Regions from separate parts of the Cupriavidus sp. C3SS-1 genome, predicted to be linked through region 2. Evidence: predicted binding sites of a transcription regulator. Region 2 holds the regulator's gene; the other holds the start of a gene.
The links. Region 2 encodes FNR, which switches genes on or off when oxygen is low (the NO sensors DNR and NnrR bind a similar motif). Its sites were predicted from a motif close to TTGATNNNNATCAA; they were not measured.

Region 1 (5,568 bases), on a different replicon from region 2:
GGATATCGGGCATACGCCGCTCTTCGAGCAAGCGATGCAGGCAATACAGCAATGCCTGCGTGCGTCCGACCGCAAAGGCCGGAATGATCAAGCTGCCGCCACGGCCGAGCGTGCTGCCGACAACCTCAGCGACTGCATCGAGCGGATCTTCGTCCGGGTGAATGCGGTTGCCATAGGTGGACTCGACCAGCAGGCAATCGGCCTGGCGGATAAATTCGGGCGGCCGCATGAGAATATCGTTCTGCCGCCCGAGGTCGCCCGAGAACACGATGCGCTGGCCCCCGGCAAGCAACGTCACCGCCGCGGCGCCGATGATGTGCCCGGCGTGGTGAAACTCGGCTTCGATGTCGGGCGTCAGCGAGAACCGCGTGCCGAAAGGCTTCGGTTCCAGGCGGCGCAGCGCACGTCCCGCGTCAGCGCTGGTATAGAGCGGCAAAGCGGGGCGGTGGCGCGAGAAGCGTTTACGATTCGCATACTCAGCGTCCTCCTCCGCCAGCGCCGCGCTGTCCGGCAACAAAATGCCGCAAAGCTGCGCGGTGCCCATGGTGCAGAATACGGTCCCGCGGAAGCCGTTGCGCACCAGCAGCGGCAGATAGCCGCTGTGGTCGATATGCGCATGGGTCAGGATGACGGCATCCAGGGTGGCCGGGTCAACCGGCAATGGATCCCAGTTCCGCAATCGCAATGACTTGAAGCCTTGAAACAGACCGCAGTCGACCATGACACGGCTGTGGCCGGTGTCGAGCATGTATTTCGAGCCGGTGACTGAATCCGTGGCCCCCAGGAATTGCAGTTCCATGCATGGCTCCCGATCAATGAGACAACAGCAGCGGGACCGGGCACGCGTGCATCAGAGTCCTGGTCGTGCCGCCAAGTATCAGTTCGCGCACACGCGAGTGCCCATAGCCGCCGGCGACAAGCATGCCGGCACCCAGCACGGACACGCTTTCAAGCACCACGGTTGCGACATCTCCGGAAGTCTGCTCCGTACGCACGGCGGCAATGACGCCATGTCGCCTCAGGTACTGGCGCAAGCCCGCCACCGGTTCACTGTTGGCGTCGGGGCTTCCCTTCTCGTCCCAGACCGCAAGAATCGTTACCTTGGTCGCACAAAGCAGCAACGGCATGGCGTCCGCCACGGCTCGGGCCGCTTCACGGCTTCCATCCCATGCGATGACTACGTGAACACCATGCAACGGCACGGCATGGGGCGGCACCAGCAGAACCGGCCGGCCCGCGTTCAGCAGTACATACTCCGCGGTGCGCTGACTCGTGCCATCTCCGGCAGGCAGCAAGCCGCCCAGGACAATGATGTCGGCAACGCGCCCTTCCTGCGCCAGCACCCAGCCCAGCTCGTCTTCGACTACATGGTGAGTAAATGGCGTGCCATATGCCGTCTGGCTGACGGTGTCACCGAGCAGCTCGCCAGATTCCGCCGTTTGCACCAGGCGCCTGCGGCGTGCATCTTCCGCGAAACGTGCAGCGTCGTCTCCGGCGCGAAAGAGCGGGTCCATGCGTATGCCGGTGGCACTGACACCGACCACGTGTCCGCCAAACCGCGCCGCGAGTTCCGCTGCCATCCGCACCCGCGCTTCGCATCCGGCCTCCGTGCCGAGCGCGACCAGCACTGTTCTGTAGTCCATGAACCCCTCCCAGGCAACCCTCTATCCAACGAACCTCGCGCGCAACACGCAGGACCTCCAGTGCTCAGTGTCCCCGCACGCACGCATGGCCTGCACCGCTGTCGATACCGACGCACGTGGCGTTGGCGGCCGCAAGAAATTCGGTATCGACGTGCAGGCACAACAGGACAACACGGCGCTCCACATCATCAGATGCCGGGCAGCCCCCTGCAATCGCAGGAATGAATGAGTAGTCAGGGCCATGTTCATCCCCATCAAGCCATCAATGCGAAAGCAGCACCGGCACGGTCATCGACTCGAGGAGCGTCCGTGTTACGCCGCCGAGCACCAGTTCGCGCATCCGGCCATGTCCGTAGGCCCCCATGACAATCAGGTCCGCCCCTTGATCCGCGGCGAACGACAACAGCATCTGACCTATATCGTCACCGCTTGCAACAGTGAGGTCGTGAAGCTTGGCCTGCACTTGATGCCGGGCCAGCCATTCGATCGCATAGCGCGGCGGCGAAAGCCATGGGTTGAGCGCCGTGTCCGGCTGGTTCCATGAGACCACGTCGACAGTCTTCGCACGCCGCAGGAATGGCAGCGCATCGTGAATGGCTCGCGCGGCCTCGCGGCTCCCATTCCATGCGACAAGGACATTCTTCCCCGGATGCGGAAACACCCCTGCATAGGGCACGACCAGCACCGGGCGGCCGCATTGCAGCACCACGGATTCGACGAAGTGATGTCCAGCGAAGGCATCCTTGTCATCAGGATTGTGCTGCCCTAGTACAAGCAGGTCGCCCCTGTGGGCCTGCGCGACCACGCTGTCCGCCGCAGCGCCCTCCGGCGCATGCCATTCGGTCGGGATCAGCAGTTCGTCCGTCGCGCCAAAGAATGCATGGCGTGCCACTTCGCCGATGTGCTTGTGCCATTCACGATAGGAATCAAGGTAGCGGTCCCCATCGACCAGATAGCGAATGGAACTGGGATCGGCATGGCCGATCGCAAGCAATCCGACCAGCGTTGCATGAAAGTCCTGCGCCAGCCTGATGGCGACGTGCAGCCGCTGGTGCATGCGGCGGCTGGCATCCAGGTGAACCAGGATGGTGGCATAGTCCATGAGCAACCTCCGTTGCGCGGTGTGATACGTCAGCATCTGCAATGTAGGTCGCAGCGCATCCGCGCAGTTGTCGCACGTCAAGACTCGCGATGGTGACCGCCACCGAACCGTGATGCCCGTCCGGCTTGATACGCGTCAAGTCCTGCTCTGCCGCGGCATCTAGCCTTCAGATATCCGCTTCCATCCGCTTGCGCAACACACTGAGCGCCCAGGATCCATCGCCCTTGAGCAGGATTGCCCCCATGAGCCAGATTCTTTTTCCCGAGTCCGTACCGGCGTATTGCCCGGCCGGCCCAAGCCTGCAGTGCCCGGCGCAGATCGATGGCGCGGCCGCGACATTCGAAGTGACGGCGGAAGCATTGGAGGACCATTTCGGTGCTCGATCGTATCTTTATGAAGACCTGGCATCCGCATTTTCGGCGCATCGCGGTGCCATCGAGAACGTCGCGCGGGGCGTGTTCGAGATGACTGGCGCCCATAACATCGTCCTGCATAGCGGCCATTTCAGGTTCTCCGCTTAGGGCCAATGCTGGCTCACCGATCGCCATGCCCATCGAACCGCATTGGTCACCACGTGCGCACGTCGGATTCCCCGACAAATCGCGGGTGGTCCCTGACATTCCTGCCGAACAGGATCTGACGCATTCCGCTGCCCCCGCCGTCCCCACTTGCGGGCAAGGCACCTTGGAACGAGCGTGCACTGTGCTGGCCCGCGGTTCGACACTGATCCTCCTGTGTCTGGCAATTTGCCGTGCGGCATACGGTGCAGGACCTTCGGCCGCCTCGATCCCATTGCCGGCAAGATATGCGCAACAGGTGGCACGGATCGGGCATGAGGGCAGTATGGATGGTGCGGGCCGCGGCGCGCGTCAAGCGCAGATGCCCGTTGGCGTCGGCGCCTGCGCCGCGCTCAAGCGGCAGAATGCGGGGCGTCAGTCGGCGCCGGCACCGGGCGATTCCGATTCCGCAAACCGCCATGCATATGCGCCGGCAACAAATGGCAACGGCGTCGCTTACTTCAGTGGGAGCGCGGATCCGGCGCAGTCCATCGACATGCGCGACGTCGCCGGCCTCTACAACCTCTGCCTGGCTTTTGCCGGCAAGCAGCGGGCATGGATCGCCGGAGTGAAAGCGAATATTTACAGCGCCAATGGCACGCTCGTATTCCAGGCGTATGCCGACGGTCCGTTCCTCTTGCTCCGGCTAACGCCCGGTCGCTATCGCCTGGTCGCCGAATATGATGGCAAAGTGGTCGACACGGTCCTTCGAGTGCCCCGGCATGGCGCCGCTGCGCGCATGCTGTGGTGGCCCGACCTGGCCAGCCTTGTCGTTTGAATGACTTCATTGCGAAGCGATGTCCCGGCGCGGAGTGCCACTCGTCATCATGGATTTTACAAGGCCGCTCCAAACGTCCGATCCCATGCTTCCCTGACCGGAGGAAACCACGATGCCCATCACTAGGAAGACGCTACGGTCAAAACCTGTGTCAACGGCGCCAGGACTTGTCGGTCTGTTGTACCACCTAGTCCATGCGACATCGCAAGGGCTGCTGGAACCTGAGCTGGCGCGAGATCTGGGGCGACTCATCTACAGCGAGATCGAGATGCTTCAGTCAGCCTCCACGCCAAGCCGCGTCGACCTGGACCTCCTGCGTGAAGCCGCCTCGAGATTCGAAGATACCGTCATGCAGGCGCGCAGCTCCCTGCTGATCGACGCGAAAAGCCGGATCCTCGATCCGGTTCCTGCCCGGATCCATGCAGATCTGGTTCAACCCATGGGCGACTACTCGCCTCGACTTGCCGCCAGTGGAAAGGGATCCCTCGTGGCACAGGAAGCATCGGCTGTGAAAGAGTCGTGACAGGTCAGAATTTTGAGAACACATCGCATTGCTGGAGGTACCGCCATGGAAGATTCGCCCTTGCCCGACACGCAGCGCGGCGCCGCTGCACGCAGTTGGCAGGCCTGGTTCCCGCCCGCGCAGTGGCTGCTTCATTACCGGAGCGAATGGCTGCGACATGACGCCGTCGCCGGGGTCACATTGGCGGCCTATGGCATTCCGGTATCGCTGGCGTATGCGTCGCTGGCAGGGGTGCCCCCGCAGTACGGGATCTACTGCTATCTGGCCGGAGGGTTGGCCTACGCCTTGTTCGGCTCATCGCGGCAGCTCGCAATCGGCCCCACCTCGGCCATCTCGATGCTGGTCGGCGTCACCATCGCTGGCATGGCACAGGGGGATCCCGCCCGCTGGGCTTCGATTGCCGCGCTGACGGCACTGCTGATTGCTGCCATGTGCGTCCTTGCATGGCTCTTCCGGCTGAGTTCGCTGGTCAACTTCATCAGTGAAACAATCCTGCTCGGGTTCAAGGCCGGCGCGGCACTGACGATCGCCCTGACCCAGTTGCCGAAGCTGTTCGGCGTCAAGGGCGGCGGAGAGTTCTTCTTCGAGCGCATTGCCATCCTTGCGCAGCAACTACCGCTGACCAACCTCTCGGTGTTCGGCTTTGGCGTAGCGGCGATTGCCGTGCTGCTGCTTGGCGAGAAGTTCCTGCCGGGGCGTCCGGTCGCGCTGCTCGTTGTCGTGGCTTCGATCATGCTGCTGACGCTGACGCCGCTCGGAGGGCTGGGCTTCAAAGTCGTTGGCGCGCTGCCGCAAGGCCTGCCCGAACTGCGCTGGCCAGGCCTGCGGCCAAGCGATGTGGACGGGGTCATTCCCCTTGCCTTCGCCTGCCTGCTGCTCTCGTACGTCGAGAGCGTGTCGGCTGCGCGCGCGCTTGCGCAGGCGCATGGGGATGAGGTCGATGCGCGGCAGGAACTGCTCGGTCT
Region 2 (5,568 bases):
GCGCAAGCCGCGTCTCAGCCCCTTCCGGCGCGGCGCCGTATCGGTGCCTGACCCGGATTCTGCTGCGCCGTCGGCAGCCGGTGACCCGGCTGACCGGGTGTCTTGTTCAACGGAATCAGACAAAGTATTCACTATCGGATGTTGCATATTGTTCAGTTGGGCACGCGCTCATCATCATGCTCGCTCGCGTGCGGCGGCGCAGTATCGTCGCCGGATGAATTGCCGCCGTCCTGGTTGCCCGGCGCGCTTTCGGCATGGAAGCCATTTGCCTCGGTCACAGCCGACGCGAGATCTGCCACCTGCATGGCGTCGGCGCTGGCCTGCGCGACGGCCCCAGCCTCGTCAGGAGGTTCGTCGCCAGCAGCCGGCTTGGCGGCATCGGACGACTCACCGGCCGGCGTAACCGGCTCCGGCTCAGGGAAGGCCTCTTCGTCGCCAGCCACCGGCAGCGCCGTTGCCATCTCTTCAAAATCGATCGCCTGCTGATCCAGTAGCGCCGCCTGCGATTGCGCCTGGGCGTCTTCGAGCGGAGGCAGTTCGTCCAGCGTACGCAAACCCAGATCGTCCAGGAATGCCTTGGTGGTCGCATAGAGTGCCGGTCGCCCCGGTACATCGCGGTGGCCGATGACCTCGATCCAGCTGCGGTCTTCCAGTTTCTTGACCACCTCCGTGCTAACCGTCACGCCACGGATTTCCTCTATGTCACCACGCGTTACCGGCTGACGATAAGCAATGATCGCCAACGTTTCCATGACGGCCCGCGAATACTTGGGGGGCTTCTCGGGATTGAGGCGATCGAGGTATTCCCGCATCTCAGGCCGGCTCTGGAAACGCCAGCCGCTGGCCAGTGCCACCAACTCGACCCCACGCTGGCGCCAGTCCTGGCGCAACTCATCAAGCAGGACCCGAACAGTGTCCGCGCCGACATCGTCTGCAAACAGACGGCGCAGGTCGCTCACGCGCAAGGGCTCCTGCGCACAGATCAGCGCAGTCTCGAGGACGATCTTCGCCTCTTGGGTATTCATGTTGGGTGTGCAGCCTGTCTTTGCACCTGCTCAGGGACGAATCCGGAGCCCTGGACATTGTGGATTTAACGGTGCGATTGCCACCGCCATCTCATCGCGCAGCAAACCCGAAAGCGTTTCGCTTCGAGACCGTGCACCTTCTTTTGCTTCGATTTGCCGGGTGTGTTCCGGCAGGAGATTGCCCGGTCACCGGCAAGTACCAGTGCACGAACCTCTTGCACGCGCCCACATGGGCGGACATGGCTTCCGGCGAACGTCCGCCTGGGCCGCAAGAAAAACGAATATCGGGATCAGGGCCAGCAATGACCGCACCACGGTCGCAGAGCCAGCCGGACTTTTGAACAGATATTATGAACCGGATGGACTGCGGAAGGGTTCGGCGCCGAAATGTCGGCTTGCCCGAAACTCCGGACGCCCTTTTTTTGGAAGGGCTGCCAGGCGCCGCTCGGAAACACGCCGCGCGATACCGCAATGCAGGCGATTGTATGGCATTCCCGCATCCGCCTGCAACCACCGCGCACTCCCGCGCCTTCACGGTGGCGTCAAAACACCAGGCAAAAACCATGCTCGGCCAGCGAATGTGGCAATAGCACCGCTCGACCGATTCCCAGGCCGCCGAAGACCATGACCGCCAATCCAGCTCCCATCCTGACGCAACGGCGGCGAGCCCAAGCGCGCAGCAGCCCCGAAAAGCTGGATAGCGCCAGCAAATTCGGTAACGTGCCAAGCCCGAAGGCGCCCATTACCAGTGCACCCGAGGGCGCATTACCGGCCAGTAACGCGAGGGCAAGCGCACCATAGACCATGCCACAGGGCACGAGCCCCCACGCCAAGCCCATGCCGTAGCGGCGCACCAGACCACCGCCTCTCGCCGCCGTGGCCGGAGTTTTGCGGCGAAGCCGGCCGAAGCTTCCGGCAACGGCGGTCCCCGCGCGCGCGCCGAACCGTTCCAGCCACACGATGGAAAACGCTTCGCCGCGTAGCAGGCGCCAGCCAGATACCAGCAGCAAGGCACTCCCGGCGCCAAATAGCCAGCGCTGAACCGGCAGGTAATCCTGGCGCCAGGCCGTCGCCCCCACCGCTCCAAGGATCGCACCGAGCAGCATGTAGGTGGAAATCCTGCCCACATGCATCACCAGCAACTCCAGGAGCCAGTCTTGGGGGCGCCGCACCACGGCAATCGGCACGTCCGCGGCGCGCTGCTCGACTGCGAGGGCAACGCCACCGCACATGGCAGCGCAATGAAAGCCCCCCAGCAAGGCAAGCATGAAAACACTGAGAAGCACACCAAAAGTCAATTGCAACTCCCTACCGCATCACATCGCGCGTTAAAATGCATGCATTGCGCCCTCGCCGCTCATTCCTTGCAGGTTCCAATTGCTAACATCCATCCCCGTCACCGAGATGTCGCCCCGTTGCTCCACTTGCGGCATGGGGCAACTGTGCCTGCCGGTGGGCATGAGCCAGCAGGATCTGCAAAAGATGGATACCCTGGTGCAAGAGCGCGTCCGTGTCCACAAGGGCGAAACCCTGTACCGCATGGGCGATCCGCTGACTGCGGTTTTTGCCATTCGCTTCGGCACCCTGAAGACGCATGTCACCACGGAAGACGGCCGCTCGCAAATCACCGGCTTCCATTTGCCTGGCGAAGTGGTCGGCCTCGACGGCCTGGGTGAAATGCAGCACGCCTCGGATGCCACCGCGCTTGAAGACACGGAAGTATGCGTCGTACGCATGGCCGATCTTCAGACGCTGTCCATGGATCTGCCATCGCTGCAGCAGCAGTTCCTGCGACTGATGGGGAAGGAAATATCGCATGATCAGCTCATGCTCGTCACGCTGGGGTCCATGCGTGCCGAAGAGCGACTTGCCGCGTTCCTGATCAACCTGTCAGAACGTCTGTCCGCACGCGGGTATTCGTCGACCGAGTTCGTCATGCGCATGAGCCGGGAAGAAATCGGCAGCTATCTCGGATTGAAGCTCGAAACGGTCAGCCGCCTGTTCTCACGATTCGCCGAGGCGGGCCTGATCCAGATCCGTCAACGCCACGTCAAGCTCGTCGACATGGAAGGCATCAAGCAAGTCTACAGCCGCTCCTGCTGAGGCCGTCTGACCGCCTTGCCTGGCAAGACGGTCCGCTTCAGCCCAATCACTCCAGCTCGTCCGTTTCGCTGAGCTTCGTCGGCATGGTATAGAGCGTCAATCCGCTGGACAACGCGCAGAATACCCAGGCCAGCAAGAACCCGATCGTATAAATGGCCTCGCGCGAGGCCTCGATCGGGTGGCCGAAGAAATTCAGATCTCCGGGATCCACCACCGAAAACACGGTTGCCGTGGCCACCCCGGCCATCAGGAACGCCGGCCACAGTACCCACATCAGCCAGCGCAGCCTCATGGCCGCCTCGCTTGCGGTGCCTTGGCACTGCCCGGGACCCCTTCTGCTTTCTCGACGACCAGGCCGTGCCGGGACACACCTTCGACTACCGGCCGGTCAGGATGGGTGGAAGCCAGCCAGATGGTTACGCCGCAAGCCACTATGGCCAGCAACGGGCCGCTCATCAGAAGCCACGGCCACGGCTCCTTCCACCACGGATTGCTTTCTTGCATCGTCTTGCCTCCTTCGTCGGCGCCTCACCGAGGCGCTCGCGGTTGGTACGGCGCAGCGCCGATGCGCTGCACCGCCCTTAGCATCACAAATTGCGCGGCACGATGAAACTGGTAGATTGCCTGATTTGCGCACTACCTTGCCCCGAACCTTCGCTTGTCACCGTCACGCTGATCTTGTGCGTACCCTGCGCGGCATCGTCGATCGGCACGCGAATCCGGATCGGCACCAGCTTGTTCGACGTCGGCGCCAGGGCCTTCGCGTCGGGATCGTACTCGACCGTCAGGTTCTTCAGATCGTCGCTTTCGGCCTGCACGCTGATGCGCATGGGTGCCTCGGTGGTGTTGATCAGCTGCAGTCGATAGACGTTCTCAATCCAGCGTCCATCCACCTCACGCCCCAACGCCCCGCGATCGCGGATGATGTCGACCTTCAACGGCGTGCGCAGCGCTAGCGACACCACGAAACCCGCTACCATCACCATCCAGATGACCGAGTAGATGATGGTCCGCGGCCGCACGAGCCGCTTGCGCGCCACCGCGGCTGACAGCGCCTTGCGCATGGCGTTCTCGGACGTGTACCGGATCAGCCCACGCGGGTAGTCCATCTTGTCCATGACCTGATTGCAGGCATCGATGCAGGCGCCGCAACCAATGCACTCGTACTGCAGCCCGTCACGGATATCAATGCCTGTCGGACACACCTGCACGCAAATGCTGCAGTTGACGCAGTCGCCAAGCCCTGCCTGATGATGATCCACCTTGCGCGACCGGCTCCCGCGCGGCTCGCCGCGCCCGACGTCGTAGGTGACCACGTAGGTGTCGCGGTCAACCATCACGCTCTGGAATCGCGCATACGGGCACATATACTTGCACACCTGCTCGCGCATGAAGCCCGCATTGCCCCATGTCGCGAAGGCGTAAAAGAGCATCCAGAACGCCTGCCACGGCCCCAGCGAGAAGCTCAGGACCTGACCGCCAAGCTCGCGTATCGGCGCGAAGTAGCCAATGAACGTGAAGCCCGTCCATAGCGCGACCAGTAGCCACAGCGAGTGCTTGGTCGCCTTCAGGCGAAATTTGCGCAAACTCCACGGATCGCCGTCCAGACGGATCCGCGCGAAGCGGTCACCTTCGACATGCCGTTCGATCCACATGAATATTTCGGTGTAGACCGTCTGTGGACACGCGTAGCCACAGAAGAGCCGCCCCGCAATGGCCGTGAACAGGAACAGCGCCAGCGCGGAGATCACCAGCAGGACGGCAAGATAGATGACATCCTGCGGCCAAAGCACCAGTCCGAAGATATAGAACTTGCGGGCGCCAAGGTCGAACAGCACGGCCTGTCTGCCATTCCATTGCAGCCAGGGCGTGCCGTAGTAGATGAGCTGGGTCAGGAGTACCATCCAGACCCGCCAGTTGGAGAACGCGCCCGTCACCGAGCGCGGGTAGATCTTGCGTCGAACCTCGTAGAGCGTTTCGTCGGAGGTTTCGACAGGCGACGACGCCGGCCCTTGCGGGCCGGCCGTGCGGGCCAGAGGTTCTGTCCCGGGGGCGTTCATGCGCGCGCTCCTTCAGACGCCATGGCGCACCCCGTGCCTGAGTCGGTGATCATTGCCCTGAGCCTCCGGTATTGGAAAGCCCCCAGACATAGGCCGTCAGCATGCGGATACGCTCGGGAGTCAGGATCTCTTCGTGCGCGGGCATGTGGTTGTTGTGACCCTTCAGGATGGCCTCGACAATACTGCCTTCCGAACTGCCATACAGCCACACGTTATCGGACAGGTTGGGCGCGCCGAGTGCCTGATTGCCCTTGCCGGTCGCACCATGGCACGCAGCACAGGTGGACTTGAACGTGCTCTCGCCGCGCGATGCCCGGATCGGGTCGAACGACAGGCCCGACAGCGATCGCACATACTGCGCCACATCCGCTGCGAGCTTG

Region 1: a site for FNR is predicted at 2,871-2,884, ahead of ACIGJC_RS16505 (universal stress protein). Genes of this name have one in related genera too.

What each region holds. Positions count from the first base shown of each region.
Region 1 covers NZ_CP172700.1:108,048-113,615, reverse strand. The annotation lists gene ACIGJC_RS16515 (MBL fold metallo-hydrolase RNA specificity domain-containing protein) at 1-799, opposite strand, end outside; gene ACIGJC_RS16510 (universal stress protein) at 813-1,643, opposite strand; gene ACIGJC_RS16505 (universal stress protein) at 1,906-2,700, opposite strand; gene ACIGJC_RS16500 (DUF1488 family protein) at 2,988-3,266, shown strand; gene ACIGJC_RS16495 (hypothetical protein) at 3,589-4,080, shown strand; gene ACIGJC_RS16490 (hypothetical protein) at 4,259-4,603, shown strand; gene ACIGJC_RS16485 (SulP family inorganic anion transporter) at 4,649-5,568, shown strand, end outside.
Region 2 covers NZ_CP172699.1:1,921,584-1,927,151, forward strand. The annotation lists gene rluB (23S rRNA pseudouridine(2605) synthase RluB) at 1-147, opposite strand, end outside; gene scpB (SMC-Scp complex subunit ScpB) at 153-1,025, opposite strand; gene ACIGJC_RS08905 (sulfite exporter TauE/SafE family protein) at 1,568-2,323, opposite strand; gene fnr (fumarate/nitrate reduction transcriptional regulator Fnr) at 2,403-3,128, shown strand; gene ACIGJC_RS08915 (hypothetical protein) at 3,175-3,420, opposite strand; gene ACIGJC_RS08920 (FixH family protein) at 3,417-3,632, opposite strand; gene ccoG (cytochrome c oxidase accessory protein CcoG) at 3,716-5,188, opposite strand; gene ccoP (cytochrome-c oxidase, cbb3-type subunit III) at 5,238-5,568, opposite strand, start outside.